4 regions of the Metabacillus sp. GQ13 genome follow, and region 2 is predicted to be linked to each of the others. Evidence: riboswitches for the same ligand, from Rfam matches in the RefSeq annotation. Region 2 holds a riboswitch; each other region holds the start of a gene.
The links. Region 2 has a riboswitch for cobalamin ahead of AC6CHR_RS15610 (ribonucleotide reductase N-terminal alpha domain-containing protein). Riboswitches for the same ligand answer to the same signal wherever they lie in the genome.

Region 1 (8,307 bases), on a different contig from region 2:
AGGTATAGTCAACCCTAATCCTTCTGCGACACGTGTACCATATTCAGGATCTGCTTTATAGAAGTGACCGATTTGACGAAGTTTAATGTCTTCTCGTTCAACAGGCATCATCGCACCTACGACATTTGATACTAGATGTGCGCGTTGTACTTCTGTCATTAAACGGTATAAGTCACCAGCTTGTGTGTAATGATCATTGTGATCATATCCTACACTGTCTGCAACACCAGAAACTGGGAATGCTGCTTGTTTATTTTCAGGTGTCTCAGTTGGTCCATTTAAGCTGTTAGGCTCATAATAAACTGATTTTCCGCCATTACCATCAAAACGCATTTGACCATCACGTTGATAGTTATTCACTTCATTTTTTGCACGGTTAATTGGCAATGCTTGATGATTTGCACCGACACGGTAACGATGCGCATCAGCATAAGCAAATAATCTACCTTGAAGCATTTTATCTGGTGATACATCAACACCAGGAACAAGTGTACCGGGTGAGAATGTTGCTTGTTCAACTTCAGCAAAATAGTTTTCTGGGTTTCTATCTAATACCATACGACCAACTTCGATTAGTGGGTAGTCTTTTTGTGACCAAACCTTTGTAACATCAAATGGGTCAAATCGGTACGTATCAGCATCTTCTACTGGCATGATTTGTACAAATAATTTCCATGCTGGGAAATCACCCTTTTCGATTGCATTAAATAAATCTTCAGTATGATAATCAGGATTTTCGCCTGCGATTTGCGCTGCTAGTTCCGGGCTAATATTTTTAACACCTTGTTCAGTTTTAAAGTGATATTTAATCCAAACTCCATCACCTTCAGCATTCGTCCATTTAAATGTATGACTACCAAATCCATGCATATGACGTAACGTTGCTGGAATTCCTCGATCAGACATCAAAATCGTTACTTGGTGTAAAGATTCCGGTGATAATGACCAAAAATCCCATACAGCTGTTGGATTCTTTAAATGTGTTTGTGGATTCCTTTTCTGTGTATGTATGAAATCAGGGAATTTGATTGCATCACGGATAAAGAATACTGGTGTATTGTTTCCGACTATATCGTAGTTACCATCTTCCGTATAAAATTTTACAGCAAAACCACGTGGGTCACGAACTGTATCAGCAGATCCTAATTCACCAGCAACAGTAGAAAAACGAATAAACATTGGTGTGCGTTTTCCAACTTCTGAAAGAAAGTCTGCCTTCGTATATTGTGACAGGTTATTTGTTACTTCAAAATAACCATGTGCACCAGCTCCTTTTGCATGAACAACACGTTCTGGAACACGTTCTCTATTAAAATGCGCTAGTTTTTCTAAAAGGTGTACATCTTGTAGTAAAGTCGGGCCACGCCCTCCAGCAGTCATTGAATTCTGGTTGTCCCCTACTGGAGCACCCCAGCTTGTAGTTAGTTTATTATTAGTCATTTTTAGAATCACCTCATGTTTTATTTGAATATAATATTATAATAACATGTCTCAGATAGAAATCAATACTTTTTTATAATTATTATAATTTAATACTAATAATTAGTTGCGTACTTGCAGAATGAGTTCAATACAACTGATAAAAAAGATACCTAAATGAACATAGTAATCTTCTACTTGTTCATTAACCCTTTTTATACCTATGAATATGGTCGTTAAACTAGTACAATAAAATCTAGCTTTTTTAAATTGCCTTTTCAACAGTTCGATTTCTGTGCTTATTTTGTCTTTTATGAAATTATCATTCGTTATGAAACACCAAAAATAAGACTTTACTTTATAATCTACTCCCGCAGATTATTGTAGAATGTATGAGCCATCGAAACAAATTCAAATGGAAAGAGAGGGTTTTCTTTTGGTAAAATAGATTATTTTATATCAACACATTGGGTCAGGGGAGTAACTTTTAGATTGATTCCAATATTATTAAGAATAAGAAAACTTTAATAAAACTGTATTAAATACACTAAAAATATCAAATAGTATTTTATAGGAAATCGTTAAATTCCACTAATATTAAAAAGTACCTCCATCAGGTCTTATAGGCCAAAGTAAGGCCAGACCGACGCATTTACTATTCTAGTATCGGTGAAAAAACCATTTTATTTAGGTTAAAAGTTCTACAACGGAAGAATTGAGAGTAAAAAAAGCTCAGCATTTAAGCCAAGCTGTTCTTCTCATAAACCAAGCGAAATATATTTCACTTCCAAATATTCTTCAATACCTTGATGACCACCTTCACGTCCGATACCACTCTGTTTAAAACCGCCAAATGGCGCTTGTGGTGTGGAAGGAAGTCCATCATTAAGACCTATAATTCCATATTCAAGTGCTTCTGTGATTTGAATGCCTCTCGTTATATTTTCTGTAAAGACATATGCTGCTAATCCATAGATTGAATTGTTAGCTCGTTCGATAACCTCATTAACGGAATGAAATTTTGTAATTGGAGCAACAGGACCAAAAGTCTCTTCTATCATGCATAGCATATCGTCATTAATATTTGAAAGAACGGTTGGTTCAATGTATAAACCATTATTCTTTTTCCCACCTGTTTCAATTTTTGCACCCTTGGCAATTGCATCATCTATATGGTTAAAAACTTTAGTAACAGCAGCTTGATCGATTAGAGGACCAATGTCTGTGCTCTCATCCATTCCGTTTCCAGTAGATAACTCTTTTACTTTTATGACAAATTTGTTAATGAAAGCATGATAAATAGATTCTTGTACATATATTCGATTTGCACAAATGCATGTTTGCCCTGCATTACGAAATTTTGCTGCGATCACTCCATCAACAGTTTTATCTAAATCGGCATCTTCTAGTATAATAACTGGTGCATGACCACCAAGTTCTAGAGACAGCTTTTTAACGGTTTGCGCCGATTGTTTCATTAATTCTTTGCCAACTTTTGTTGAACCTGTAAATGTTAATTTACGTACTCGATCATCTTTAAGCCAAACCTCACCTATTTCCTTTGCATCACCAGTTATTACATTTATTACACCTCTAGGTATGCCCGCCTTCTCTGCAAGTAATACTAGTTTGAGCGCAGTTAATGGCGTTTGTTCGGCCGGTTTAATCACAACGGTACACCCTGCTGCTAGCGCAGGAGCCACTTTTCTAGTAATCATTGCTGCTGGAAAATTCCAAGGGGTAATGACGGCTACAACACCAACTGGCTGTTTTTGGACGAGAATTCGCTTATTTCGTTGCGTTGCAGGAATCGTTTCTCCATAAATTCTTTTTGCCTCTTCCGCATACCATGAAATAAATCCATTTGCATAGTTTATTTCACCCAGTGCTTCTTTCAATGGCTTTCCCTGCTCCATCGTCATTGTTTCTGCTAGATCATCACGGTGTAACGTAATCAGATCATACCATTTCCTGAGTAGGTCTGAACGTTCATATGCTGAATAAGCCGACCAATCTCGGAACGCAGAACTGGCAGCTTCAATTGCTTTGTTTGCTTCATTTGCTCCACCATTTGGAACTGTTGCTATGACTTCATGGTTTGCAGGATTTATCACTTCTGTCGTCGGTAAACCCTCACCTGTCCATACCCCATTAATAAATATGTGAAATTTTTCCATCGATGTTATACCTCCTACATTGGAATCCACTCTTTTTAACATTTAAAATGATATCTTTTAAATATTCATTTAGATAGCTCTTTTCAATCTATCTAATACTTTTCCCTCCTATATTAATTGTAATCTAAAAGACTTTCATTTATCTTGCTCAGTATCCTATTCCAATACAAATTTATGCCCTTCCTTAAACATATATATTTAAAAACGGAAAAAACACTACATACCCCAAAGGGTAGTAGTGCCTTTACCTTTATCTATTCTCTTCGATTTTACTTAAACTGTTTCAACGGCTTGAATTTTTTCTCTGTATACATGTGCTGCATTAACCATAACTTTTAGTGCTGCTACAGTCTCTTCTTCACCTCTCGTTTTCAAGCCACAATCTGGATTCACCCAAAACGCACGATAATCCAAGACTTCCAGTGCACGTTTCATATTTTGTGTAATCTCCTCTAATGCAGGTACACGGGGACTATGAATATCATATACTCCTAGACCAATTCCTTTGTTATAATGGTGTTTTTCAAAGGATGCAATCAATTCTCCATGACTTCTAGATGTCTCGATCGAAATAACATCTGCATCAAGGGCGTCAATAGCATGGATAATATCATCAAAATTCGAATAACACATATGTGTATGAATTTGCGTATCTTCATTGACAGAAGATGTCGCCAATTTAAAGGCATGAACAGCAGCTTGTAAATAACTTTCTGTTTTTTCTTCCTTTAAAGGCAGTCCTTCTCGTAATGCTGCCTCATCTACTTGAATCATCGTAATCCCATTTGCTTCAAGCGCTTCAACCTCTTTGCGAATTGCTAAAGCTACATGATTTAATACTTCAGTACGACTAATATCATCACGGACAAATGACCAATTAATAATGGTTACAGGGCCGGTTAGCATTCCCTTTACAGGCTTTTTAGTTAAGGTTTGTGCATAGACTGTTTCCTTCACGGTCATGTTTCCAAGACAGTAAACATCACCGAAAATAACTGGTGGTTTCACACATCGGGAGCCATAAGACTGAACCCAACCAAATTTGGTAATTGCAACACCTTCAAGCTTTTCACCAAAAAACTCAACCATATCTGTTCGTTCAAATTCTCCATGAACAAGAACATCTAATCCTAGGTCTTCTTGAATATCAATCCATTTCTTTATTTCTTTCTGAATATACTGCTCATATTGTTCAGACGTTAACTCCCCTTTTCTCCACTTCAACCGCTGTTTTCGAACTTCCTTTGTTTGAGGAAAGCTACCAATCGTTGTAGTAGGAAGTATAGGTAGATTCCATTTAGCTGAGTGTAATTCCTTCCGTTTTTCGACACTTATTCTTGAAGAAGAATAAGATTTAATATTGTGCATTGCTTCATGAACATTTTTTACATTACGATAGAATGAATGTTTAATTGAGTGTATAGCTTGATCATACTTATCAAGTTCATTCATCTTAATTTCCTCATTTAAATACCTCGTTAGCATCACAACTTCGCTTAACTTTTCATCCGCAAATGCTAAAGAACCCTTCACTTGAGATTCTAATTGCTGTTCACTGTTTATGGTCACGGGAACATGTAACAAACTACAAGACGGTTGAACCACTAAATGATTTTCATCAACAAATTCCAATATCTCTTTTACAAGTTTTGACTTATCCGTCAGGTTAGATTTCCAAATATTACGCCCGTCGATGACTCCAGCAAAAAGAACTTTATCACTAGGGAAACCATGTTTTTCTAAATTGATAACACTGACGCCTTCATCGTGTACAAAATCAACACCAATTCCCTGTACAGGTAACTGAATAATTTCTTCATAAAATTCAATGCTCTCAAAATAGGTTTGAAGAATAAGATTTACATCCTTCACACCATCATGAAACGCTGAATAAACGTCCTTAAATTCATTGATGATTTCCTTGTCCACATTTTTAACAAGAATAGGTTCATCTATTTGAATCCATTCTGCCCCAGCTTCCTTAAGTTGATTAAACACTTCGATATAAAGTGGGACAAGAGAGTTTAGTAGCTCAGATCGCTTTTGACCATCAAAGCCTTTTGAAATCGATAATAAGGTAATCGGACCTAATATAACAGGTTTCCCTATAATGTTTAGCTTTTCCTTAGCCTCTAAAAACAAGCGTAATAATCGATTATCTACTAATTTAGGCTGTGCTTCTTTTAACTCAGGAACAATATAATGGTAATTTGTATTAAACCATTTCGTCATTTCAGAAGCTATTTTCCCCTTACTTCCTCTCGCGATCTCGAAATATTGGTTTAAAGAAAACGTCTGAGCTATAGTTTTAAATCGTTCTGGAATTAATCCAAACATTGATGCTGTATCTAAAACATGATCATAATAACTAAAATCTCCAACAGGAATGAGATCGATTCCTTTTTCATGTTGTTTACTTAAATGTGTTAAACGGATTTGTTCCATTTCATTATGAAATTGTTCTTCATTTATTTGCTGTGACCAAAATAATTCTAATACTTTTTTCCATTCGCGATTCTCACCAATTCTTGGGTACCCGATATTTGAACTTTTAATTGTCATTTGAGGAACTCCTTTTCTATGTAACTAAAGTTTTAAACTATTTTTTCCCATTAAAAAAAGCCTCTCTATGGGACAATAAGAGAGACGAACGATAGGCATAGTTAACTAGAGTTGAAATGAATATTAAATGGTTTCAACATATGACCACCACTCCTCCCTATTTCGCGTAGGTAATAAGTGCATACAACAGGCAGGTCTCCTGACTTAGGTTCATCACTTAATATCCCTTCCCATTTCTAGTTGAAACAGTGGATTGTAATCAAGCTCCCCTTAACAGTGGCGCGACCGTGTCGGTTTTTCACCGAACTTCCCTTTTAAGTTAAAAGTGATTTACTTTTAACACCTATTGACTGAACATTATTAAATTTTAAATAATTAAAGCTTGTGACTTACAATAAATCATTTTGAATGTTTTATCAAGAGTTTTCTCCTAATTTTTATCAAACTAGTTATCAGGTATCATTTGTTTACATAATAATATTATTGTATATAAGGTGTTATGTAATTATCCTGAAACGTTATAAGCATTCTTCCTATTTTAGATATATCAGTTAATTTTTGTTAATTATGTGGTATAATTATAGATTAAAGGGTTTTTTCAGGTTTCTATGACAATGAGAATAGCAACAAACATAAAGAAATAGCCTAAAAACAGCTTACATATAACCTGGAGGAGTCCAAATGGAAGAAAATTTTTATATGTCGAAAATAAAAACGTTTAGTGCTTTTTTCATCATGCTTATTTTCACTTCCGCTTTTCTAGTATTTACAATTAATATGCTTCTATCCGACGGTGTTTCTCTAATCGCTATTTTTTTTAGCCTAAGTTTGATCCTATTTGTATGGTGCACATATATGATTGGAAAGCAACTATTCGGGATCGATCCGTTCATTTCTGTTAGTCCTTCTGGAATAACACTAAATGGTCCTCTTAAACTTGGCTTTGTTCGTTGGGATGATATTGAAGGATTCCTACCCTATCAACATAAAACCATTAGATTTCTAGCTATCGTACTTAAAGACGAAGAGCGTTTTATCGAACAATTACCTAAGAATAGTAAAATGATGGCGAAGATTAACCAAAAGACTGGCTTCCCCGCTTTTAGTTTTTCATTAAACTATTTGAAGGAAAAAGAGCAGTTAATTGATATCTTAATGAAATATGAAGTTGCTTTCTTTGTTCCTGATGATGAGGATCAAAGTGATGAACAGTAAAAGTAAGTGAATGAGTACGAGAAAAAACAAACATCTCAACATTCATTAGACCTTGTTATAAAATTCGTCACCAACATGGCTTATTATGTAGTAAAATGTAATTATCTGCGGTTTCCCGAGAAATAATAGCCGCTGTGATTACTTTACTTTCCTATTTCTTCATTTAACAACGGGGGCGACGGGCTCATCTGTTATTGTTTATACTACGATCTCCACTTCAAAAATAATTAACTACTTTTAAATAACTAGACATATGCCGTTACACTCCACTAAAACCTACATAAACTTATATGGTCTCATCACTTTTCAAACTAAGGAGTGTTCCTTTATGAATCCATATCATCATCATTATTATTATGATGTATCACAACAAGATCAAATACATTATCCACAATATTCTTCCTTTCATCAACAAATGCCTTTTGAAACAAATAGACAACCCACTGGGCTTGAGCGAAGGGTTACTGCCGTTGAGAATCAAAATGAGCGACAAACTCGGGAACTTACACGTCTAAATGAAGAATTAAAAAGGCAAAATCGAGAACATAACCGCTTAAATAAAGAAGTCACCAGACTAAACAGTGAATTTATCCGCACAAATCAGCAGCATACACGTAGACTAAATCGCTTAAATCAACGTTTACGAGATGTAGAGAAAAAATTAGATTTACCATTTACGCCTGGCGAAAGTGGATTTTAGGCTCTCTCTTAAGATTCTAGCTGAGTTGACATGATAATTAGTTAGGTTAGGCTATTTACATTCACAGACTATATGTCCGCAAAAATTTCTAGAAATGACTAATAATCCCCTCTTATTTGAGAAAAATAAACGTATTGAAAAAGAGAGGGGGCCTGCAAAATGACAAATAAAAACGATAATCGTGAACGTAAAAATAAATACCCGAAGAATAAGCAAGATACTGAATTTTCAAAG
Region 2 (8,307 bases):
AAAAAGCAAGATGAAAATTAAGGCAATGTTAAAGCAGATGGAAAGTCAGGAATGGAAATTGAATGATAAGAACAAATGTTTTATAATGTAACTTCGTATACAGATTTAAATCGAATGGATTACGGAGGAATTACCTATGTATGTAACGATTGTAGATTATATGAAAGAATGGAATAACGAAGCAGCGTTAACTCAAAAGGTTTTGGATGGTTTGACTGATGATTCATTAGGACAACAGGTTTATCCAGAAGGTCGTACCTTAGGAAGGATTGCGTGGCATTTAACGACAAGTATTCCAGAATATTTAGCGAATTTCGGATTGAAGATTGATGATATAGAAAATGGAGAAAGTGTGCCCGAATCAGCCAAGGAAATTGCTGAGACATTTAAAAATGTGTGTTCAAATGCGGCTGAAGTTATTGAACAACAATGGTCAGACAAATCTCTGCAGGAAGTGCAAAATGCATTTGGTAGGGAAGAATCAAATGCTCAAATTTTGATGGGTCTAATCAAGCACATTGTTCATCATCGTGGGCAAGTTACAGTTCTTATGCGTCAGGCAGGAATCAAACCTTTTGGAGTTTATGGACCACCAAAAGAGGATTGGATTAATTTTGGAGTGGAAAATCCACCACGTTAATAATTGTGTGTTAACAGTGGTTTTAGGTGGAAATTGATAGTAAAGTCTATGAGCTTGGAGAACATTTTCGAAGTTCATTTTTATTGTTTTAGATTAGGATCCTTTTCGACTAGAAGCTTAAGCATAGATAAAAAGAAGGAAGAGCGAGTGATTAAATAAATTACTCTCTCTTCCTTGTATTTGATTAAAGATCATCAAACCCGTTATCCTGATGGTTAACCTTTGTATATTGCCTAGATTTTTGCTCGAAGAAATCAGATTTACCTAAATCTACTTCTTCATAGGCTTTTATCCATTTAAGAGGATTCGTACGGAAGCCTTCAAAAGGACGATCATACCCTAACTGATTGCAACGAACATTTGCATAAAACTTGATATAATCCTCAACATCTTGCATGTTAATACCATCTATTTTATTACCGATTATAAAACGTCCCCACTCAATCTCTAGCTCTACTGCATGTATGAAAGTTTCTTTTACAAATATAGCTAGTTCTTCTGTGTCTTGTTCTGGGTATTGTTTTAGTATCTCTTTAAAGATTTGCACAAATAAGTCAACGTGAATTTGTTCGTCACGATTAATATAGTTAATCATTGTACTAGTGGCGACCATTTTTTGATTACGTGCCAGGTTATAAAAGAAGGCAAACCCCGAATAAAAGAATAAACCTTCCAATATGACGTCATAAACAATCGATTTTAATAGATGATCAATTGTTGCATCTTCTGCAAAGGCCTGATAACCACTTGTAACAAACTCATTCCGTTTTCTTAAAATCGGTTCATTTCTCCAATACTCAAATACCTCTTCCTGAGTCTGTTTTGGTACTAAACTGGAGAGAACATAAGAATAGGAATGGTTGTGAATAACTTCTTGTTGAGCAAGAATAATCATTAATGCATTAACACTTGAATCGGTAATATAATCAGCCACTTTGCCAGCATAATCGGTTTGAATACTATCAAGTAGAGCTAATAAACCAATAATTTTCAAAAATGCCTCTTGTTCATCATCTGATAATGCAGGATATTGTTTGATATCCTGTGCCATGTTGATTTCAAAGGGTGTCCAAAAGTTGGCTAACATTTTTTTATATCGAGGATATGCCCATTGATAAGTGACATCATCCCAATTTAAGACATTTGAACTTTCTCCGTTAACGATAGCTGTTGAGCGATTTGGAGCATCAGCATCCATGATTTTACGCTTTTTTAAGGTTGTTCTGTTATTCATTGTTGGTGCTCCTTTGTATTAATTTTCAAGTTACTCGTGATCAAACGACCTTAGCTAGCACAGGAATCGCATTCTTCTATTGAGCTTGAGGTAGAGCGGACGTAGTACGTTGTTTTGAGTCCTTCTCTCCAAGCGGTCAAATGGAGATTAAGTAAGTCCTTTGCTTTGATCGTATTTTGTACATATAAATTAAAAGATATCGATTGATCGATATGGCGTTGTCTAGCCGCGTTTTGTTTAATACTCCACTGTTGGTCAATAAAATAAGCAGATTTATAAAACCAAGTTGTTGTAGGATCTAAATCTGGAACTGTGACGGGAATCTTATAATCTTTCTTTTCTTCTGAGTAAACCTTTTGAAAAATAGGATCTATGCTTGCTGTACTTCCTGCAATAATTGATGTTGATGCATTTGGTGCTACAGCCATTAAATAGCCATTACGAATTCCGTATTGTTGGGTTTCTTCTTTTACTAGATCCCAATCGAATGGGCTTGTCGAAGACAGGTATCCACGTTTATCAAAATATAAACCAGTATCCCACTCAGAGCCATCAAATGCAGGGTAAGAACCTTTTTCTTTTGCTAATTGTAAAGAAGCCTTAATTGTATAATAAGCGATTTTTTCATAGAGCTTATCACAGCGGTCAACCGCTTCTTCACTTTCCCAAGCAATCCCCTCTAATGCAAGTAAGTGATGCCAACCGAATGTACCTAAACCAATTGATCTATATTTCTCATTGGTTAGTCTAGCTTGAAGAACTGGTATTGTATTTAAATCGATAACATTGTCTAACATTCTTACTTGAATGGGGATGAGTTTTTCTAACACGTCATCTGTTACTGCCTTTGCAAGGTTAATAGAGGAGAGGTTGCACACAACAAAATCTCCTGGTGTTTTAACAGTGATGATTTTCCCATCCTCTGTATATTGATTTTCTACTGTCGTTGCACTCTGATTTTGTGTGATTTCAGTACAGAGATTGCTACAGTAAATCATGCCTTTATGAGAGTTAGTATTTTGTCTGTTAACTTCATCACGATAGAACATATAGGGTGTTCCAGCTTCTAATTGACTAATCATAATTCGTTTCATGACTTCAATAGCGGGGACTTTCTCTTTGGAAAGTGCTTCATTATTGACACATTCCCAATATTTTTGACTGAAACTACCATTTCCTTTTTCTTCATCGTAAAAGTCCTCAATATGATACCCCATAACTTGGTAAACCTCATGTGGGTCAAATAAATACCAATCGTCACGAGCTTCTACTTGTTTCATGAAGATATCTGGGATACATACGCCTGTGAATAAGTCATGGGTACGCATGCGTTCGTCACCATTATTAAGTTTTGAATCTAGGAATGAAAAGATATCTTTATGCCAGACATCTAAATAAATCGCAATGGCTCCTTTACGTTGTCCAAGTTGGTCGACACTTACGGCTGTGTTATTAAGTTGTTTCATCCATGGAATACTTTTATTGTTACTCCCTATATGTTCACTTAGGGGGATAGGTCATTTCTGCCTACCTCTATACATCGCTGCACAGAACAGACTATATCTTTATCCACTTTTTATTGTTTCTGAAAGTGGATAGGTGGTTCGAATTATATAATCACTTATATAACTACTTAGTCGTTGAACCTTCTTCCTACAAATAGGAAGCTCGGCTGCAGATTATCCGCACTCGCGGTTTTTTAGGGAGCGCCATGTCATTACTGCATGGTATCCTACGTTGAGATACTCGGAGTTTCCCGCATTTGACCACCTTTATTACTTGTAACTTACGCCACAAGAGGGCTACCTTTAACCCCTGATGAAACACCTTTAAAGCCTTTAATATCACTACCGCGGCTTCTTATTTTCCCAAAATATGCGCCTATACCTCCTCCAGATTTAGAAAGATTGGCAATATCTGTATTACTATCAAATATTCCTTGTAAACTATCATCAATCGTATCGATAAAACAACTAGATAATTGGCCAATAGGCTTTCCAGCATTCGATAGAGTAGGAGTTGCTACTGTCATATATAGATTACTCATTGCCCAATATGATTGCTTAATAAGCTCAAGGCGATTGTCTTTATTCTCGTTGGCCATTAACGTCATGGCGATGAGTAGGAATCGTTCTTGTGGTAATTCAAATGTTTGCTTTGAAAAATCACGAGCTAAGTAACGATCAGCTAACGTGCGAATGCCTATATAAGTAAATAAACGATCCCTATTTGGTTGGATATATCCCCCAATCTCTTCAATTTCCAATATAGAATATTGATCTAAAATTTTAGAGTGGTAGAGCCCCTTTGAAACTAATTGATTAATTAGATCGTTAAAACTACCATATTTTTGTTTGTTATCATAACCTCTGTTAGTAGCAGCTTCTTTATAAAGCTTTGTTAAATAAAGTTGGGCACAAAAGTAGGTCCAGTCGGGTTCCTGTTCAGTAATATTAGATAATCCTTCTAATATAAGTAAATTAGTGAGTTGTTCTGATGTGTACGAATCTCTTTGGAGAATAGTACTATGGATTCTATGTAAATAATCATCTATAGGTAAGGAAGGGAAATGCTGATGAATAGACAGAATAAACGTTGTAAGTTTGTTTGAATCAAATGTTTCTTGTCCATTATCGTCAATAATAGTAGGTGCAGTTGTTATACTCATAATAAAGAGCCTCCATCGTTTTTTTGTAAAAACCGCTCGGGGATGAGTGGAGAAAACGACAGATTAAGGAGAGTAGGAGAGAAATGGAGAAATCCATACTGGCTTTCCGTCGTTTCATCTTCTCAGTCCCCGAAGAAATTGAAACTTTCGCAAGCGTTAGGTAGGTCTCCTGACTTGTGTTCATCCTACTATGAGCCCTTCCCATACAAAGAATTGTACAGTGGTTAACTCAGTTCGTCACACTTACAGTTGCGGGGACAGTTCTGGATTTACACCAGATTCCCTTTTCAGCCCAATAGGCGCCTAATCTTGCAAAAATACAATATATAGTTTTGGTGTTTATTGAAATATCAACATATAGGTAAATAACTTCTATTTAAATGATAAAGCAGATAAGTGAATTAATCAACCAATACTTTCTATTTGTCGAAATTTATCATATTCGATAAGTTAGTGTGGAGGGTTACGATCTATATAAGCACAAAATAACGAAAAAAAGAAATCTAACTTAAAACAGTTAGATTTCTTTCGGTGTCTTATCTTTGCCAAAAAACCCGTAAAGAATAGAAAATAGTAATGACAAGTATAAAAAGAATGCAAAAGGTAAGAAGTCAACTACAGATACCCCAAGTGTTTGTGCAAAGAACGCACCACTAACTCCCCAGGGTATTAAAGGATTAATTAATGTACCTGCATCTTCGAGCGTACGTGACATATATTTCCGTTCGATCTTCATCTTGTCATATAAGATTTTGAATGATTGCCCTGGAATAAGAATCGATAAGTATTGTTCACCTGTTAATAGGTTAATCCCTAATGAGGATGTAGCAGTTGATAGAATTAGTTGCCCTTTAGTATGAACTCGCTCAATCAATCCAGTTAACAGCGTTGGAATGATTTTCAGTACATCTAATAGACCGCCAAATGCAAAAGCAATCAAAATGAGTGAAATTGACCACATCATCGATTGCAGTCCACCCCGATTCATCATATTTACAACCTGCTCGTTTGCGATTGAGAAGGATGTACCATTCTGTAATACTTGGAAAAATTGTGTTAATTGTATTCCTTGTATACTTAATGCTGTTACACCTGCAGTTATGATTCCCATGATTAGTGCTGGGATAACCGGGATTTTTCGAATAGCCAATATAATAACTAAAAGCGGTGAAAGTAAAGTTAAAGGACTAACATTTATAGTACCTTCAATGATTGTTATCATGTTTGTCATTTCTGTAATTGATGATGATTGAATCGGTGCCATCCGACCCAGAATAAAGAATACAACGGTTGTAATGAGAATGCTTGGGATCGTTGTTTTTGTCATATGGCGAATGTGAGTGAACAATTCAACGGAAGAAACACCAGATGCAAAATTTGTTGTATCAGACATCGGAGACATTTTATCTCCAAAGCAAGCACCTGAAATAATGGCACCGGCAACCCACTCAACTGGTAAGCCAACTGCCATACCAGCACCCATAAGGGCGACACCGACTGTACTGACAGTAGTGAACGAGCTACCAACAAGACTTGATATAACCATACAAGAAAATAGCGATGTGATCAGTAAGTAACTAGGATTAATAATTGTTAAAGCATATACCATTACAGTTGGTATTGTGCCACTACTCATCCATGCTCCAATGAGAATCCCGATTAAGGCTAAAATAATAATTGGTTGTATTCCACTTTGAATCCCTTTGATTATTCCGTCTTCTAACTTTTTCCACGGATAACCCTTCAGTAAGCCAAGGATTGAAATAGACACCAAACAATTTAATAATGCAATATGTGGTTCTGTTTTAAGAATAAACAAACTAGAATAGATGATGACTAAAATCATCACTAATATAAATAGAGCCTCTTTAAAATGAAAGGCTTTTTTGGGGGTAGACATATATTTGCTCCTTTATTCTACTTTACTGTCAGTTATATACTAATTGAATTTTAAAAACGTTAATACTTAAACGCTTTTATGCTTTAGGGTACAAAAATATTATATCAGGCTAATAATTTATGTCAATTATAAGTTTGATTTAGACAGTGGAAAACGATAATCTTACAGGATAATTGGTTGTGAACAGGGTGTGTAAAGGAGTGAGGTATTCGGCAGATGGATACGAAAAGAGGGAAGTCAATAGTATATCCATCAAGTGATAAAGTCATAGAAAAATACAACAAGTAGAGACCATAGTCAGTCTTCACTTGTTGTATTTGGTAATACAAATACAAAGGTATTGGAATTTATTACATTGTTTCAGCGATATCCTTTAAGCTATCTGATGTTTCTGCAATTTGAGTAATTGCTTTAGAGACATCATTAATAACATTTGTAAAGTTCATCAAATCAGATTTTGCTTTTTCACTTTGCTGTTTGTTATTATTCATGAATTCTAGAATCGTATCAAAAAATGAATTCATATCACTCATTTGTGTTGTGCCTTTAGTCGTTAATTCAGCTACATTGCTAATTGCGGTAGACATACTATCAATTTGGCTATGAATATTCAAAATTAAACTAGATACACCTTGGACTGAATTTTTTGTTTCCTCAGCAAGTTTACGAACTTCACTTGCAACAACTGCAAATCCCTTACCGTACTCACCAGCTCTAGCTGATTCAATGGCTGCATTTAAAGCTAATAAATTCGTTTGTTCAGCTATAGAGGTAACGATTGAGACAACATGATTAATTTTTTCTGATGTTTGTTCCAATGATTCCATTTGTTTTAAAATTTCGACAGTACTTGTTTCAATAAAGTTCATTAACTCATTTTGTTTTTCAAGATCAACTTTACCACTAGTGGCTTGGCTTTCTGCTGTTGATGCAACTTCTAGGTGATCGATAGAGTATGATGCAATTTCCTTTGAGTGAGCCAGTATTTCTTGAACAAACGCATTGGTATCTTCACTTGCGTTCGCTAATTGTATGGCTAATTGATTTACTTCAGCTCGGGTCTGATCCTTCTCTCGTTCAATGGCTGCTCGTACTTGTGCATATTCAGTTTCATAGGCTGCAATGACAATTTGCTGTTCTAGGTTGAAAAGTTTTGTTAAACTATGGATTACTTTTAATAGCTCATGCTTTGTTTGGAGATGTGGCTCTACAGTTTGAATAACTGACGCTAAAAGTGGTTGAAATGCTGCCATATACCAGTTAGCTTCTAGTCCTATTTTTACATGGATATGAGCGATTCTTCTAATACGACTAACGTCTTCAGGAGTAAAGCTTCCATCAAACATGCTTAACGTATGTTTTTTTAAGGTTGATTTTAAACGATCTACAGAGCTATATGTGTTAATAATATCTATTAGTCCCAAGTCTGATTCAAAGGAAGCGTAAAATGCATTCACGATTTCCTCGATATTAGCCTCTATATAAGGTTGAAGTTTAAGCGATAACAGTAAATCATCGGTTGTAAGACCAATCATTTGAATTTGCTTTTTTAGTGAAGGTTCATCGACCTTTAAGACAATCTGATTTAAAAGATCCTTCGGTGCTGCTGGTTGTTTTTTTTCCTTTTTAAAAGAAAGAATACCCATTCATTAATCCCCTTGTTTAGAATTTACTATCTACTAGGTATATCGACTAGTATTTGATAAATTGAATGGTTTTTCTGTTTAGATATAAAAAAAGTAGACAATTTATACTGTCTACTTTTTTTAAAAGGTTATTTTGCGATTAAAACAGGGATATTGGATCGTTGCGAGACTTTTTCACTAACACTACCAAATATTAACCGTTTTAAGCCGTTCATATTG
Region 3 (8,307 bases), on a different contig from region 2:
GGTTTTTTTTCAAGCGGGTAATGGTGTTCATACTTGCTGTCACATACCCTAGACGCAAACTAGGTATCGCATAAATTTTCGTCAACGATCGTAGTAAGATTAAATTAGGATATCTTTCGATTAATCCTGATAAATCTGGTACTTCAGTTGGTAGAAAGTGAATAAATGCTTCATCCACAACAATTGTCGTTTGACAAGTCAAACCTTTTTCAAGAATGACTATTATATCTTCAAAATCAACGACTGTACCTGTTGGGTTATTTGGGCGGCATAAAAAGACGATGTCTATGTCCTCTATTTTATTGATAACTTTTTCAAGGGGAAAAGAAAAATCTTGGTTCAATGAAAGTTGTGAGACAGATAAGCCATAAACCTCACATGCGCGTTTGTATTCAGAAAAAGTTGGTTCGATAATGAGTGCCTTTTTCCCAGTAAACAATTGGGCAACTAAAAATATCGCTTCAGAACCACCATTTGTTAATAGAACTTGTTCATCTAACAAATGCTCTTGTATCGCAACTAGCTTTGTTGCCTGTTCATATTGTGGGTCTGGGTATTTATCAAATTGAGTAAACACCTCAGATAAGCTTTCTGATACCTGTTCTGGGGGACCTAGAGGATTAATATTTGCACTGAAATCATAGTATGATTGCCCTTCAATTATTCCATGTAACTCTAGAATTCTATTAGGTTGTCCCCCGTGTTCTGGCCATTTCATCGTTTTGTACACCTTCCTTCTCTATAGGCTAATAACAAGAATAAAAAGGATGAGCATAAAGGTAATCCATGCACCATTCATGTAAATAATCGAATTCCGAATATCCTTTGGCACCAATACTCGTATGGGATTACCCATGGTCGCTCGATGGGAGGCAAGCCCTTGGTAGTAATTTAATCCCCCTAATTCAACACCTAATAGTCCAGCAGTCATTGCTTCCGGCCATCCACTATTTGGACTCGGATGCTTTTTGGCATCACGTAATGTTACCACAAGCCCATTTCGTTTTTTTGCATGGGGAATCAGCCAAGAAAATAACCAAATACAAAGGGCAGTTAATCGTGCAGGAACCCAATTTACTAAATCATCTAATCTTGCTGATGCCCAGCCGAATTGTCGATATCTATCATTTTTATAACCGACCATTGAATCTAATGTATTAATAGCTCGATACGCCATCGCTAATGGTGCACCGCCGATTAATCCCCAAAATAATGGAGCAATAATCGCATCAACTGTATTCTCAGCTACTGTTTCTACCGTTCCACGTACGACTTCCTGGGTTGGCAAATCTTCGGTATCACGACCCACAATATAACTTAGCTTTTTTCGTGCTAACGGTAAATCCTTATTTTTTAAAGGTATCGCAACATCCTTTGCAGCTCTCTGTAAACCTTTAATAGCAATCGTTGTTGAGATGAAATAGATCTCAATAAATAAAGCGACAAATGGATGGATTAATCCGGCAATTGATAAAATCATTTTCATACAAATAAATGTTCCGATTACAATCATAATTGTTAACATGGTGCCTTTAAGTTTACGTAACTTCCCACTATTTAAGGTTTTCTCAACTTTACTAATCACCTTGCCTATAATAATGACTGGATGGGGTAGCCACCTTGGATCACCAATTAATAAATCAAGGATAATGGCAGCTAGGATTACATAAAAATAAAAAACAATCACAGTTGTCATTGCTTTTCACATCGAATCTTATTGTTAGTTACCGCTTCTATTATTGTTTTATATACGGTTATCCCTATTGCCTTTCCAATCACAGTTCCTGAACCTGCATAAGGTGTTAGTTCTCCAAGTTGTGTCGTAGCAATAAGCGTACTATCTGTTGATGTTCCTGTAGCAACCGTTTGGCTGTGAGGATCTTTAATCTGTAAATCATGAAATGCTTTTGTCTTTGCCTCAGTAGCAGATTGGATCGCATTCACTAGTGCACCATCTGTTAAATGAGCATTGAGGAAGACCATGATATTTACCGTGCCAATTTGAAAGCTTGTAGTGATTCGGGAATGATCAGTAATATCAACTGCATTACCAACACCGGCTGTAGTGACAACTAAAATCTCTACCCCTTCTTTTTCTTCGTGAACAATACTCCTATCTTGAAGGATAGCTGCCGTCATCATACCTACTGTATTATGCTCACTTATTTTCACTAGTTCTAGCCAATTAATAATATCTTTCTTTGGGTCGCTACTATGATAATCTTTATCTACATGGAAATTACAAAAATGATTACACCAAGTAAGACCATCACCAAGAACGCTATTTGAAATTGTTCTTAATGGATGATTAAATCCAATATGTATAAAGTGTTCCGTTTGTTTTATCGCAAAATTCATTTCTTTATTTAGCATAGTTGCTACGTGATAAGGAACAACGGTAATTTGTGGTTTTGGCACTACAGGGTGTTGGATATTTTTGATTGCCACTTCATACACTTCTTGAAGTTGATCTTCCTTTTGCAATACCGAGAGATCACTGGATTCTATGATTTTCCCTTCGTTCATAAGAACAACTTTATCCGCAAAAAGGGCTGCTGTATTTAAATCATGCAGAATCGCAACTATCGTTAATTGGTGCTTACGTTGGTAGTCTTTAATTTGGAGCAACATTTCGACTGTATGCTTAATATCTAAATGATTTGTTGGCTCATCTAAAAAGAGGATCTTCGGTTCTTGAGCCAAGGCTTTTGCTAATAATACCCGTTGTTTTTCCCCACCACTTAATTTGTTAAAAGGCTGCTTGCGAAATTGTAAAACATTCGTTTGCTTCATAACCTCTTCGACGATTTGATAATCTCTTTTAGAAATGTGTTTGATTATCCCTTTTTGGTGAGGATATCTTCCTAATAAAACTATTTCTTCGACTAAAAAGTCAAAGTCAATTTGGACTTCCTGTGATAAAACAGCCATCATTTTGGCACGTGCTTGAGTCGATAAATCACGTAGAGATTGATTAAAGATAGAAATTGTACCTTTTTGAGATGGTAACACTCCTGTTAATAATTTTATCAGCGTTGTTTTACCGCTTCCATTTGGACCGATTATCGCGTAGAAATGACTTGTTTCAATCGTAAGCGATAAATCGTGAATAATCATTTTTTGCTGATAACCACCAGAAAGGTTTTTTATGTCAATCATGTTTATCCCCTTCCAACGCGTTCTTTTATTAATAATAACCCAAAGATAGGTGCTCCAATTAATGCGGTAATGACGCCGATTGGTAATTCACTTGGTGCAATAATCGTTCTTGCGATTAGATCAGCTAAGATGAGATATCCTCCACCAACCAACATTGAGAGCGGTAAAACAAGCTTATGATTCGGGCCAACTACTAATCTGATAAAATGAGGAATGACCAAACCTACAAAACCAATTGCACCAGATACAGCAACTGCTGCACCTGTCAGTAAAGACGCTCCGACTAAGATGTATATTTTTCCGTGTTGGACATTTACACCTAAGTGTTCTGCAGATTCTTCACCAAGTGCAAAGGCATTTAATTCTCGCGAACGGACAAGTAACAAAAAGGAACCGATTAGAAAGAAGGGAATGATTAATTTAACATGACTCCAGCCTCTCATTCCGATATTCCCCATTAACCAATAGAGGATCTGACCTGTATCTTCGCGTGAGCTTAACGAAATGATAAGCGAAATAACTGCTCCTAAAAATGAGCTGACAATAATCCCTGCCAAAATAATGGTCTCAATAGATAACTTGCGATTAGCAAAATGAGTAACAGCAAAAACCATGACCATCGTCAAGAATCCACATAAAATCGCAATCACAGGTAACGTATATCCACCTAAAAAGGTAAATGATAACTGAAAATAAAGGACACTAACAGCCCCTAAAGAAGCACCTGAAGAAACACCAATTGTATAAGGATCAGCGAGCGGGTTTCTGAGGAGTCCTTGAAAAGCTGCACCTGCAAGTGAAAGAGCTGCACCTACAAAGAATGCCAATAGTACACGTGGTAAACGAATTTCCCAAATAATTCTTTCTGCGACATCAGGAATCGTTTTATTAAAAATGGTCTGGTTAAACAAATTTGATGTAATCGTGTCAATTATGACCGGAATCGGATAGTGAACACTACTAATAAATAAACCAAGGAGAGCTGTACTAAGTACAAACCCTCCGCTTAAAAGATACACCCATAAAATTTTATTCGCCAAAAACGTCCGGATAAATGAGTTTTGCAAGCGTCTCAACTCCATCAATTAGTCTTGGCCCAGGTCTTGTCACCATATCATTTTCAACATCAAAAACTTGTTCATTTTTAATTGCGGGTACTTCTCCCCAGCCTGCACGGTTTAATACTTGTTCTGAAGGATTTTCAACATAATACCCATAAGTGGTAATGATGACATCTGGATTCAATGTAACTATCTCTTCTTCTGTCATCTTAACCCAGCCTGTTTGCTCACCGGCAGTATTTATAGCATTGATTGTTTCTAACATTTCATGCATGAATGTATTTTGACCAGTTGTAAAAATATCTGGTGCCGGGGAAACTTCAACCCATACGCGTTTCTTCTCCGTTACCTCTTTAGCCTTTTCAGATATCTCGCTCAAACGACTTTTCATATCAGCTATCATTTTTTCGGCTTCACCTGTTGCACCAACTACTTCACCCACTAAGGTAATTGTTTCATAGACATCATCTAAAGATGCAGCATCTCCCACAACAAGAACATCACTTCCTGCTTCTTTAAATTGCTTTAAGATATCCTGATTATTTTCGTGATGGAAATTTGTAACCAAGATAAGATCTGGTTGTAATGCTAAGACTTTTTCTACATTTATTTCCTGACCGCCTACTTTTTCAATCGCTTCAACCTCAGCTGGATAATTACTGAAGTCATCAACCCCAACTAGCTTTTCTCCTTGACCTAAGGCAAAAGTAATTTCCGTATTACTTGGAATGAAAGATACGATTGTTTCCGGTTCTGAATCGATTGTAACCTCGTCCCCACTACCATCTACGACAGTTACTGGAAATGCTTGTTCACTATTTGTTTCATTTGTGTCCTTAGTTTCCACCTTACTGACTCCGTCTTTTTCTTTCTCCTCTGTTGCGCTACAACCAATTGTGAAAACGACCATTAATGCAAACAGTAGGTTTAGCAAAAACCATTTTTTCTTTGTTCCTGTCAATCTTTTCAACTCCCCATTTTTAATAATAGTAAGTCTTCCCAATAAGGTGGCAAGATCTATGTACTGTAAACTGTCCTATAATTGAAGAAAACATTACTATTGTTTTTTGTCTAGTCGCTGTTGTTCCTATAAAGAAAAAACGCCTCTTCTCATGGAATAGGCGTAAGTTGTTTTAGGGTATACGATTGAATTGCACAAATCAAACATCGGATACTTTAAAGGCATCCTTTTCCACGAAGGATACTTCAACAACATAATAGGCAGGTCTCCTGGCTCACGCATCAACATGATCGCTTTCCTTCCCGGATCCAATAAGGATGCAGTGGATTATGTAAGCTTCATTCAACGTTTACAGTGGCGGGACCGCGTTGGATTTTCACCATAACTTCCCTTTTACCCTTAAAATTTTCATTTGTAAGGACCTATTATTGACTATTCAATTTTTGTGACAATGATTATTATAGTAGATTATTGTAGTCAAGTAAATGAAAAAACGACAAGATTCCGCGTTTATTCGCGTTTATTTGCAACGCCTGCTGAATCAAACGTTGCCATTCCTTTAACCATTTGAGTTGCCGCCTCTAGTAACGGAAACGAAAGAGCAGCGCCAGTGCCTTCACCTAATCTCAAATCTAGATTTAATAATGGCGACTTAGATAAATGGGACAAAGCATGGAAATGGCCTGGTTCTTGTGAAATATGTCCTGCAATCAAATATTCCTTTACCTTTTCCTCGAGTAGAACAGCTAACAACGCAGCAGACGTACAAATGAATCCGTCTAATATAATTGGAATCCTTTGTTCAGCAGCTTTTATGATTGCTCCGACCATCCCAGCGATTTCAAGTCCACCTATTTTCGATAATATATCGATTGCGTCGCTAGGATCTGGATTTCTTTTTTCTAACGCATCTGTTATGATAGAGACCTTTCTTTGTCTACTTTCATCGGTTATTCCTGTTCCAATTCCTACTGCATCCTCAACAGAACAACCTGTTATAACAGAAGCAATAGCAGCAGCAGTTGTTGAATTCCCAATGCCCATTTCACCAACAATTAGACTCTTTGCTCCTTTATCAATGACCAATTGTGCAGTTTCCATTCCAACAAGGATTGCCTGGTTTGCCTCCTCCACTGACATCGAATTTTTTTCATAGAAGTTATCTGTACCGTGTTTCACCTTATTTTGTAGCAAGTATTGATGATCTATATCCTCGGCAATTCCGATATCAACAATTTTTAAAATCGCATCGATTTGCTTTGCAAAGACATTGATCGCTGCGCCACCATTCAAGAAATTATGTACCATTTGGATCGTAACTTCCTTAGGAAAAGCCGATACGCCCATGTCACTAATTCCGTGATCCGCGGCAAATACCAATATGCCGGGACGGGTCACCTCTGGAAAGACTTGATGAGTAATCCCTGAAAGTTGGATAGCTAATTCTTCTAATTTCCCTAAACTGCCAATTGGTTTCGTCAAGGTATTAATGTATTCTTCGGCTTCTTTCATTTTTTCATTGTTAAGTGGTTCTATCGCTTGTAACGTTTTTTTAATGTCATTAAGATTCATCGATTTCTCTCTCTTTTCTATGATAATTATTAATCATTTCAGATAGTTTCTCTATATCTATCGCTTCTCTTACATGATCTGCTAATCGATTATATTCACTTAATCGTCTAGTTTCATATGACTTCCTATTTAGAAGTGGCTTAAGCGATTTACGTTTTCGTATGTGATTTAAAAAATGTTCTTTGAAAAGGTCATTGTGAAAAACACCATGAAAATATGTTCCGATACATGTTTCCGATTGATTTTTACTACCATCTACTCGATCGGATAATTCAATGAGCGTTTGCAAATCTTCTAGATGACTGGTTAAACCCATATGAATTTCATATCCGGTAACGTCTATCTCTTTACCAAATAAGGTTAGTGTTCCTTCTGATCGAACGGTTATCTTTTCTTTTGATAGTGTGGTATGTAATGGAAGGAGCTTCAACCCGTCTACATAGTTGATATTTGTTTCAACTTGAAAGGGATCCTCAATTAAATCACCAAGCATTTGGTATCCTCCACAAATTCCAAAGATAAGTGCTCCATTTTGATGAGCTTGAACAATTTCTTGATCTAAGCCTTTTTGTTTTAAGTATATCAGATCTTCTATTGTGTTTTTGCTTCCTGGAAGGATGATCACATCTGGTTGTTCTAATTGATGGGCATGATCTACAAACCGCACATGGCAATCCTTTTCATAATGTAAAGGATCGAAATCAGTGAAGTTTGAAATTTTAGGAAGATTAAGTATCGCAATATCCAACTCTTTATGTTGATTTTTTTGAAAACTGTAATTCGCTAGACTTAGTGAATCCTCTGCGTCGATTAGCAAGTCATTCAGAAAAGAAACAACTCCCAATACTGGCTTACCTGTGTAATTTTCAAACCATGTTAATCCTGGTTCAAGTAACGAGAGATCACCACGGAATTTATTGATGATCACGCCAACTACACGATCGCGGTCTTTTGGATCAAGCAGTTGTAGTGTCCCAACGAGACTTGCAAATACGCCTCCTTTGTCAATATCTCCAACGATAATGACGGGAGCATCTGCCATTTTAGCAACACTCATATTGACTAGTTCTCGATCATTTAGATTGACCTCAGCGGGACTCCCAGCACCTTCAATCACTATTCTCTCATATGTAGAAGCTAACTGATCATACGATTTTTTTATTACCTTTTTTGCCGTATCATAGTAATCACTTCTATAGGTATATGCTTCGATATTTTTTAGTGGTTTTCCATGAACAACGATTTGTGCATTAGATTCACCCGTAGGTTTAATCAGAATTGGATTCATATCTGTCGTGGCATGAATCTCTGCTGCTTCTGCTTGAATACCTTGTGCCCTACCAATCTCTTTCCCGTCTATCGTAATATATGAATTCAGTGACATATTTTGAGATTTAAATGGTGCAGTATGATATCCATCCTGTGTAAAAATCCTGCACAATGCTGTCACTAAAATACTTTTACCTGCATCTGAATGTGTTCCTTGTACCATGATGGGTTTCGCTTTATATTCACTCATTATTCTTCATCTCTAAACATTTATTTAAGAAGTTT
Region 4 (8,307 bases), on a different contig from region 2:
AGGAATTGCTGATGGTTCTTCTTCATCTAATGAATTCTCTTCGTTTCCTGGTACTTGTGGTTTTTCTTCATCTATTGGATCCTCTTCGTTTCCTGCTGGTGGTTTTTCTTCATCTATTGGATCCTCTTCGCTTTCTGCAGGTATAAATTGATAGATTGATCCTTCTCCTATCCGATCATATGCAGCTAAAGCTAAAAGAGCTTGCGTACTAGCCATTCCGTTTGAGCCATCACCAATAAGATGAGCAAAGCCACCATCTGATTGCTTAAATGTTAACAGATGCTGAATAAGGTTTACTCCCTCTGAAGTTGAGGAATTTCTTGCGTTTGTTCCCTCGTCTGCTCGCTTCGTAAAACGTTCCCCAGTTGGATTTTCGTCGACTGTAGAAAGTCCGATAATAATTTGTGCAGTTGTCTCACTGGACTCACCACCATTAAAATCACTACTAAAACCACCTGTAGGATCTTGATTACTAGCAATCCATTCTACTGCTTTATCAATTGCCGCTTGCACAGTCGCTTGCTCTTTATATGGAGCTAATGCAGCCAGGGCCATCCCGGTAATATCAGCACTTGGAGTCGAACCAAATAGTGACCAACTACCATCTTCTAATTGCACATCTAATAAGTAATTTACTAGACGTTCTCTTGTCCATTCTGCATCATCTGGCACAAGATAATTCCCGCTATCATAAGCAAGCAACGCGTAGATAACTCCATTGTTACCTTGATTGGTCATTCTCTCATTTGAATATATTTTTTCGATTAGATTATAACCTGCAAAGTCTGTTGCGTCCTCTCCAGCTGCTGTTAGACCAAGGACAGTTCGTTCATAATCTGTGACATTTCTGAAATAACCTTCATTGGTTATAAGATTGTTTTTGATTTTCTCTGTGTATTGTAAAGGGATCTTTCCTCCAGCTGCTTTTAGTGCCACTATTGAAAAATCATCACTATTATTCTTCGCAACATACTGTGTCGCTGTTTGAATAGCTTCCGTTACCTGTTGAATCACTGCTTCAGGAGTTTGACTTGGATCTGGCGTAGTCACTTCCTCATCTACAGAAGGTTTATTATCTGTGTCAGGTGTCGGTTCGTCTTCTTCAGTTGGTTCAGTTGGTGGTATCCATGTTGTTACCTCAAGACCTAGTTGGTCTCCCTCTTTTACGATATAAGCGGATAACCCCTCTGACATATATCCATCATTAATTGACGTGCTCCAATAATCATTTTCTCCTAACGATTTGTCACCAATATTATTAATAAAAGCAAAATAAGTCTGGTCAATCGACGTATCTACTTTAACCTTTGCATTTTCACCAGCTAATTTCAGTGCATCATAAGCACTAGATCCTTCAACGACCTGTACTGTTTTATCAATGATTTGCTTACTATCACCATCTTTTGCTGAAACCTTTACATTTACCTTTTTAGAAGGCCACTCAATTAGTTTAAAGCGGATATTGTCACCGTTTGTTAGCTGAAATTGAGAGACTCCTACTGATGCTTCCTCTCCATTTACAATGAATCCCCAGTATTTATCACCTTCAGGAGTGATGTCTCCTATACTATTAATAAAAGCACCAAATTCCTCATGTACTGAATAGTTAAAATATTCTTTTCCTAGTTGTTCATTTATCTCTTTAATAAGATCCAAAGCTGTTTGGGCCTCTTCTATTTCTAGTGCTTTTAATGGATATATCTTATTTCCGTCTTGATCCTCAACCGATATAGTTACTCCGTTTGCTAAAGCAGCATCAACCTGCTGTGGAAAAAATGTAGCTACTTGAAAAGTAACCAATAATAAAATAGTAAAAAGTGCAATAATTCGTTGTGACATGTTACGAATCTTCAAAATATAAAGCCCCCTCATTTTGTATATAACTTAAATAAAAAAGCACACCCCAATGCAGAGATGTGCTTTCAACAAGTTTATTCATTATAAATGAGAGACCCGTGTCCAAACACCATCCCTATCCGCGTAGAGTTAATGGTAATGTCAAACAGGCAGGTCTCCTGGCTTATGATCAACACTCTATTACAGCCTTCCCATATTAAACAGTGGCATATTGTAATGAGCTCCCAATTACAGTGGCGGGACCGCGTCGGACTAACACCGACTTCCCTTTTAATGATAGACTTGCTCAATCTATCAACCTATTTTTTATTTAATTTAATTAAGTTGATTTAATCATAGGCTACAATGAAAATACTGTCAAGATTTGTAACAAATTGTTGGTAACTATTTTGAAATTCACGTGAAGCTCCAATATTATTAAAGAATAGGCAGTTTTACGTTTCATTCGTTAAATAGGGGGGAATAAACTAGTAAACACCTATCATGAAGTGGCAACATCTTTTTTTAAAAAAATCCAACAAAAAAGAGCTGACTCGTAAGCCAGCTCCAGATACTATTATAATTTCACACGCATAACACGCCCGCTAAATTTATCAGCCCAGTATCCACTAGACATATTAGCTATAGCTACACCTGTTGAACTTTGTGAACCGATGAATTTTCCTCCACCCATATAGATACCAACATGTCCATCGGTTTTATAGGTATTAAAGAAAACCATATCACCAGGTTGCATATCACTAGCTGATACTCTTGTTCCTGTATTTCTCAATGCACTAGTACTTGCTCCTACATTCACTCCAACAGTTGAATATGCCCAAGCAACAAAACCAGAGCAATCAAATCTGCCAGCCGCTATATCAGAAGCATTTCTTCCTCCACCAAAGTCATAAACAGAATTACCAATATACTTATAACCAGCAGAGATAAGATCACTAACTGTACCATTAGGATTTACAGGTGTTGATGCGATCTTAGCGCTATTATTACTACTACTATTATTTTTATCATTACTATTACTATTACTATTACTATTACTATTACTATTACTATTACTAGAGTTTGAGTTGTTAGAGTCGACACTATTTCCACTTGTTAGTTCTACAGAAGTAGATTGTGTGCTTTGTTGTAAGCTAGTTTCTTGTGTTGCAAGATCACTATCTTTTTGTTGTAAACTAGTCTTAGCAGCTAAGTTAGCAGATTCTTCATTCTTAAGCTGTTCTTTCAATTGATCATTTTGTGCTTTTTGTTCTAAGACAATTGTCTGCATACCTTCTAACTCTGTTTTCATATCTGTAAGATCTGCAAGTTTTTGAACCTTAGAAGCCTTCGTTTCATTTAAAACATTTTCATCCGTTTCAAGCTGCTTTAAAAGCTCACTATCTGCTTCTACTATTTTTCCGACTGCAATTGCTCGGTTTAAAAAATCACTGAAACTAGAAGAACCAACTAATACATCAAAGTAGTCAACACTTCCCCCGCTATGTTGGTATGAAATAGCGCGTTGCTTTAAGATATCTGTTCTTTTTTTAATTGTCTCTTCTAAAACTGCGATTTCTTCTTCCATTTTACTAATATCTGTATTAGCAACAGCAATATCTTTCTTAGTTTGCTCCATTTTTTTGTTGTTTTCAGCTACTGCTTCGTCAACACGTTTAACCTGAGCATTTAAATTTGCAAGTTCCTCTTGTACAGCCTTAAGTTCTTTATCTGCGTTAGCCATTTCGGCTTGAACCTGTGAACGTTGTGTTTGAACTTCAGTTAGACTTTCAGCCTTAGCCGAAGGAATAGCAAATGAACTACCTAATCCAATCATGACAGCTAAGTTCATGATTACTAGTTTCTTTTTCGACATTCTCTTCCCCTACTTTCCATTCTTGTACAAATTCTCTCTTGCAATTACATATTCTCTTTCTATCTATGTAACTATGTAACCCCTAACAATTCTTGTTTTATACTACTATTTGCTTATATTAGCCACAATTAGTAGTATATCATCAAAAAGTGACAAATATGTGTTTATAATATTACAATTATATTTCAAATATAACTAGTAACTCCTAATTCCCAAAAAAACCACAATTTCAACTTTATCATAGATTAATTATGATTACCAGTAATGGATGAATTTGTGGATGATTGGATTAGTTATCATGCTGGTCGCACTATTAGAAAAGAAGACACCCATTATTCTATAATGTAAAATCGATCCTTCGTTTTTCCTTCATGACTATAATTTAAACTTCGGAGCAATTTAGTAGCAGTTGTTCTTGAGGTTATGTGGAGAAACGAACGGAGTTTTTGGTTAGTTATCTTTTCACCGAATATAAGTTTATAGTCTTCTAAACTTTGAATATGTGCATACTTTGATTTATGAGTACAAATGGAACATCGCCAAAAACCTTGTCTTCGCACTGAATCAAAATTGCCGCAATTTTGACATTGAACACCTGTAACTATTTCCTTCCTTTCAATTTTGTATAGAGATAATACGTTGGTATCATCTTCTGTATTCAATTCAACGAGAAGTCCTGCTAGTTTTTTTAGCGATTGTTTAGGGATTATTTTTTTATTATATTTCGCTTCCAATCGTTTAATTTCGAGTGGTATATTAGCACTGTGAATAACCTGAGGATAATCTGTTTTGGAGGATTTTATAATCGTAGATGGGTTACTAATTACGATAAGGGTTTCTACTGGGATAGGGAGAAACTTCTGCTCTACTAACCAATGTTTAAGATGGTCTCTCTGTCTTCTCACTTGAATTACAGGACTAGAAAACCCTTCATCCTTACCATCTATCGATCGAATCATTTGATCAAATACATCATCGAAAAATATTGTACCCGCAATGTTTTTCACCTCAAGAATACATATGAAAAACGGAGAAATAATAAGTGAATCAATCTGAAAAAAATAATTCCTATCTGACAATCTTATATTGTTGAAAATATAGTAATCTTCGTTGATATAACTCAAAAAATAATCAATTGACTTTTCACCTTTGTATCCAGCCAACATCTTCGCATGATCATGTTCGAGCATAGGGAAACTTGCATGCGCCTTCCGTAACCTTCGTAAAATCACCTCTACCTTTTGTAGTTTCAAAGACTTTCTTCTTTCCATAATAATCAAGGAGATCCACCTCTTATCTATTAGTAGTATAGTTCATGATACCTATTCGGTAAAAAAGTGAAGGTTCCTTCTACATTCATTGATTTGTTTGAACATTTTTTACTGAGCCGGTTTCTCACTTTTTACGGCGGAATTGAACCACTCCCTTATTTTGAGCCGCCTCTTCTACTTTTTTGAACCACTAACCTCCGGAATTGAACCACTTTTCCCTTTTATTGAACCACTTCTACTCTTTATTGAACCACTCCCTTATTTTGAGCCGTCTCATCCATTTTTTTGAACCACTAACCTCCGGAATTGAACCACTTTTCCCTTTTATTGAACCACTTCCACTTTTTATTGAACCACTCCCTTATTTTGAGCCGCCTCATCCACTTTTTTGAACCACTAACCTCCGGAATTGAACCACTTTTCCCTTTTATTGAACCACTTCCACTTTTTATTGAACCACTCCCCTATTTTGAGGCGTCTCTGTCACTTTTTTGAACCACTAACCTCCGGAATTGAACCACTTTTCCCTTTTATTGAACCACTTCTACTCTTTATTGAACCACTCCCTTATTTTGAGGCGTCTCTGTCACTTTTTTGAACCACAAACCTCCGGAATTGAACCACTTTTCCCTTTTATTGAACCACTTCTACTCTTTATTGAACCACTCCCTTATTTTGAGCCGTCTCATCCATTTTTTTGAACCACAATCCTCCGGAATTGAACCACTTTTCCCTTTTATTGAACCACTTCCACTTTTTATTGAACCTCTCTACAAAAAAACAGAAAGCATATATCGCTTCCTGTCACTCCCACACCACTTCTATTAAGATCCGTACAAAATAGCCTACTACTCTTCCAAAAAGCTCTGTAACTGCTCTCTATCCGGATATGAGGTTTGTGTACCTCGCTTTGTCACACTTATGGCGGCAAAAGCTGTGGCCAATTTGATTGCCTCGCTAATATCTCCGGTTTGAACGTAAAAGTGGGCAAAGCAGCCTATAAAGGCATCGCCAGCTCCTGTTGTATCGAGGGCTGTCACTTCATGTGCTTTAATGTGTTGCAAACTACTGGCTTTGTTTCCCCAAATCACTCCGCGATCACCCATTGTCACGATGATATTTTTTAAACCCTTCTCTAACAAAGTCACCGCTGCCGCCTTTATTTGTTCAACTGTTTCAACGGGCTTATTTGTTAAAATTTCTAATTCAGTTTCGTTTGGGATGAAGAAGTCACATTTACAAACATAATCAAAATCTAACTCCTGAGTTGCTGGGGCTGGATTTAGAATAACTGGGATATGATGTTGATTTCCAAAATGTATGGTATGGTAAATCGTTTCCAATGGGATTTCAAGTTGTAGTAGGATGATCGAACAGTTCTTGAGTTTTTCTGTTGCCTCATCTACGTCATTTGGTAATAGGTATTGATTCGCTCCTTTGATAATCAAAATTCGATTTCTTGACTGTGAATCAACAAAAATTGGGGCTACCCCACTAGATGCTCCAGGAACCTTATTAGTATACTCCGTGTCGACTCCATAGCTTTCTAGATTGCTGATTGTTCGATCAGCAAATATATCATCCCCTACTTTCGTAAGCATCATGACCTTTGAACCTAATTTCGCTGCAGCAACTGCTTGATTTGCACCTTTACCTCCATTGCCAATTTCAAAGCGCGGTGCTTCAAGTGTTTCACCACTCTTAGGCATTCGATCGATATATGTAACAAGATCCACCATGTTGGAACCAATAACAGCGATATCCATATTATCACCCTTCCCTCTTTACTTGCGTATCTATCTCCATATTATATTATTATATAATATTTGCCTTATCTTTCTCGAGTATATAATAGTAGAAACTAGAGTAATCAATTAAGTAAATCAACGTCTATAGTAAGCAAAAGAGACTAACCAATGGTCAGTCTCTTCAACACTTCTTAATACTCGTTTTCAAAAAAACCATTTGAAATCATGTGCTTGTACCAATAGAAACTATCCTTCTTAATTCGTTCTAACGTATTGTAGTTTACATAGACAATACCAAAACGTTTACTGTACCCTTCAGCCCATTCGAAGTTATCCATTAAAGACCATGTTAAATAACCTTTAATATTAACTCCTGATTCAATGCTTCGATTTAATGCTGTTAAATGCTGCTTTAAATATTTGATACGGCGATCATCTTTCACTCGTCCATCGACAGGTTCATCATTATAACATGAGCCGTTTTCAGTAATATAGATTGGTACTTGGCCGTATCGTTCTGTAATATAGGTTAATACTTTGTAGAAGCCTTCAGGGAATACTGGCCAGCCTATATCTGTACGTTCATACCCCATGTCGATACCTTCAGAGTCAAATAGACCACTATTTTCCTTATAGCGTGCCACTTGTCCATTATAATAGTTAATGCCCAGGAAATCGATTGGTTGATTAATTGTCTCAAGGTCGCCTTCTTGAATGTTTAGTTCAATGCCTTTTCCTTTAAACCAGTCGACCATAAATTGTGGGTATTCACCTTTGAATACTGGGTCCATAAACCACTCAACAAAATAGCCTACTTCACGTTTACATGCATCAATGTCTTCTTGTTTATTACTATAAGGCTCCATCCAAGTTGTGTTCGGAGCATAACCAATTTCTCCTTCGACACCAGAAGCTCTAAATGCTTGAACAGCTTTACCATGGGCTACCATTAGATTATGTGCAACATTCACCGCTAATTGTAGGTCACGGTGTCCTGGTGCATGCTCTCCTAAATAGTTTGATAGAAAAGAAATACACCATGGTTCATTTAGAGTGATCCATTGTTTGATTTTGCCTGAGAACTCTTTAAACATCGTGTCTGCATAGTTTTCAAATGCATCAATTGTTTCCCGGTTATCCCAACCACCTTTGTCTTGTAATGCTTGTGGAAGATCCCAGTGATAAAGGGTACACATTGGTTCGATTCCATTTTCAATTAATTTATCAACGAAGTTATGGTAAAAATCGAGTCCTGCTTGATTCACTTCACCTGTTCCGTTTGGAAAAATACGCGGCCATGCTACTGAGAATCGATAGACATCAATGCCAAGATCCTTCATGATTTCAATATCTTCTTCATAACGGTGATAACTATCACATGCGATATCACCGTTGTCTCCATTTTTCACTTTACCTGGTGTATGTGAAAATGTATCCCAAATGGATAATCCTCTTCCTCCTTCAAATGTTGCTCCTTCAATTTGATAAGAAGCTGTTGCTGTTCCCCATTTTATATCTTTCTGAAATTGTACAATCGCCATTTAAAATTACCTCCCTATTAGTTTAACTGTCCATT

Region 1: another riboswitch for cobalamin. It lies ahead of metE (5-methyltetrahydropteroyltriglutamate--homocysteine S-methyltransferase); the one in region 2 lies ahead of AC6CHR_RS15610 (ribonucleotide reductase N-terminal alpha domain-containing protein).
Region 3: another riboswitch for cobalamin. It lies ahead of AC6CHR_RS11755 (ABC transporter substrate-binding protein); the one in region 2 lies ahead of AC6CHR_RS15610 (ribonucleotide reductase N-terminal alpha domain-containing protein).
Region 4: another riboswitch for cobalamin. It lies ahead of AC6CHR_RS17725 (DUF4430 domain-containing protein); the one in region 2 lies ahead of AC6CHR_RS15610 (ribonucleotide reductase N-terminal alpha domain-containing protein).

Annotation. Positions count from the first base shown of each region.
Region 1 is NZ_JCAXET010000001.1:211,097-219,403, forward strand. It holds gene katA (catalase KatA) at 1-1,440, opposite strand, end outside; gene AC6CHR_RS01120 (NAD-dependent succinate-semialdehyde dehydrogenase) at 2,178-3,596, opposite strand; gene metE (5-methyltetrahydropteroyltriglutamate--homocysteine S-methyltransferase) at 3,870-6,158, opposite strand; cobalamin riboswitch at 6,331-6,520, opposite strand; gene AC6CHR_RS01130 (STM3941 family protein) at 6,840-7,373, shown strand; gene AC6CHR_RS01135 (hypothetical protein) at 7,702-8,073, shown strand; gene AC6CHR_RS01140 (hypothetical protein) at 8,233-8,307, shown strand, end outside.
Region 2 is NZ_JCAXET010000012.1:34,154-42,460, forward strand. It holds gene AC6CHR_RS15590 (YhdX family protein) at 1-21, shown strand, start outside; gene AC6CHR_RS15595 (DinB family protein) at 137-640, shown strand; gene AC6CHR_RS15600 (ribonucleotide-diphosphate reductase subunit beta) at 825-1,874, opposite strand; partial or broken gene AC6CHR_RS15605 (ribonucleoside-diphosphate reductase subunit alpha) at 1,925-3,367, opposite strand; gene AC6CHR_RS15610 (ribonucleotide reductase N-terminal alpha domain-containing protein) at 3,661-4,542, opposite strand; cobalamin riboswitch at 4,685-4,863, opposite strand; gene nhaC (Na+/H+ antiporter NhaC) at 5,060-6,442, opposite strand; gene AC6CHR_RS15620 (protoglobin domain-containing protein) at 6,793-8,088, opposite strand; gene AC6CHR_RS15625 (universal stress protein) at 8,217-8,307, opposite strand, start outside.
Region 3 is NZ_JCAXET010000008.1:112,235-120,541, reverse strand. It holds gene AC6CHR_RS11775 (pyridoxal phosphate-dependent aminotransferase) at 1-718, opposite strand, end outside; gene cbiB (adenosylcobinamide-phosphate synthase CbiB) at 740-1,696, opposite strand; gene AC6CHR_RS11765 (adenosylcobinamide amidohydrolase) at 1,693-3,159, opposite strand; gene AC6CHR_RS11760 (FecCD family ABC transporter permease) at 3,162-4,226, opposite strand; gene AC6CHR_RS11755 (ABC transporter substrate-binding protein) at 4,189-5,130, opposite strand; cobalamin riboswitch at 5,424-5,622, opposite strand; gene cobT (nicotinate-nucleotide--dimethylbenzimidazole phosphoribosyltransferase) at 5,692-6,753, opposite strand; gene AC6CHR_RS11745 (cobyric acid synthase) at 6,743-8,272, opposite strand; gene AC6CHR_RS11740 (cobyrinic acid a,c-diamide synthase CobB) at 8,265-8,307, opposite strand, start outside.
Region 4 is NZ_JCAXET010000014.1:106,588-114,894, forward strand. It holds gene AC6CHR_RS17725 (DUF4430 domain-containing protein) at 1-1,854, opposite strand, end outside; cobalamin riboswitch at 1,989-2,175, opposite strand; gene AC6CHR_RS17730 (coiled-coil domain-containing protein) at 2,414-3,712, opposite strand; gene AC6CHR_RS17735 (nuclease-related domain-containing protein) at 4,045-4,983, opposite strand; gene rbsK (ribokinase) at 5,832-6,749, opposite strand; gene AC6CHR_RS17745 (GH1 family beta-glucosidase) at 6,923-8,272, opposite strand; gene AC6CHR_RS17750 (SGNH/GDSL hydrolase family protein) at 8,290-8,307, opposite strand, start outside.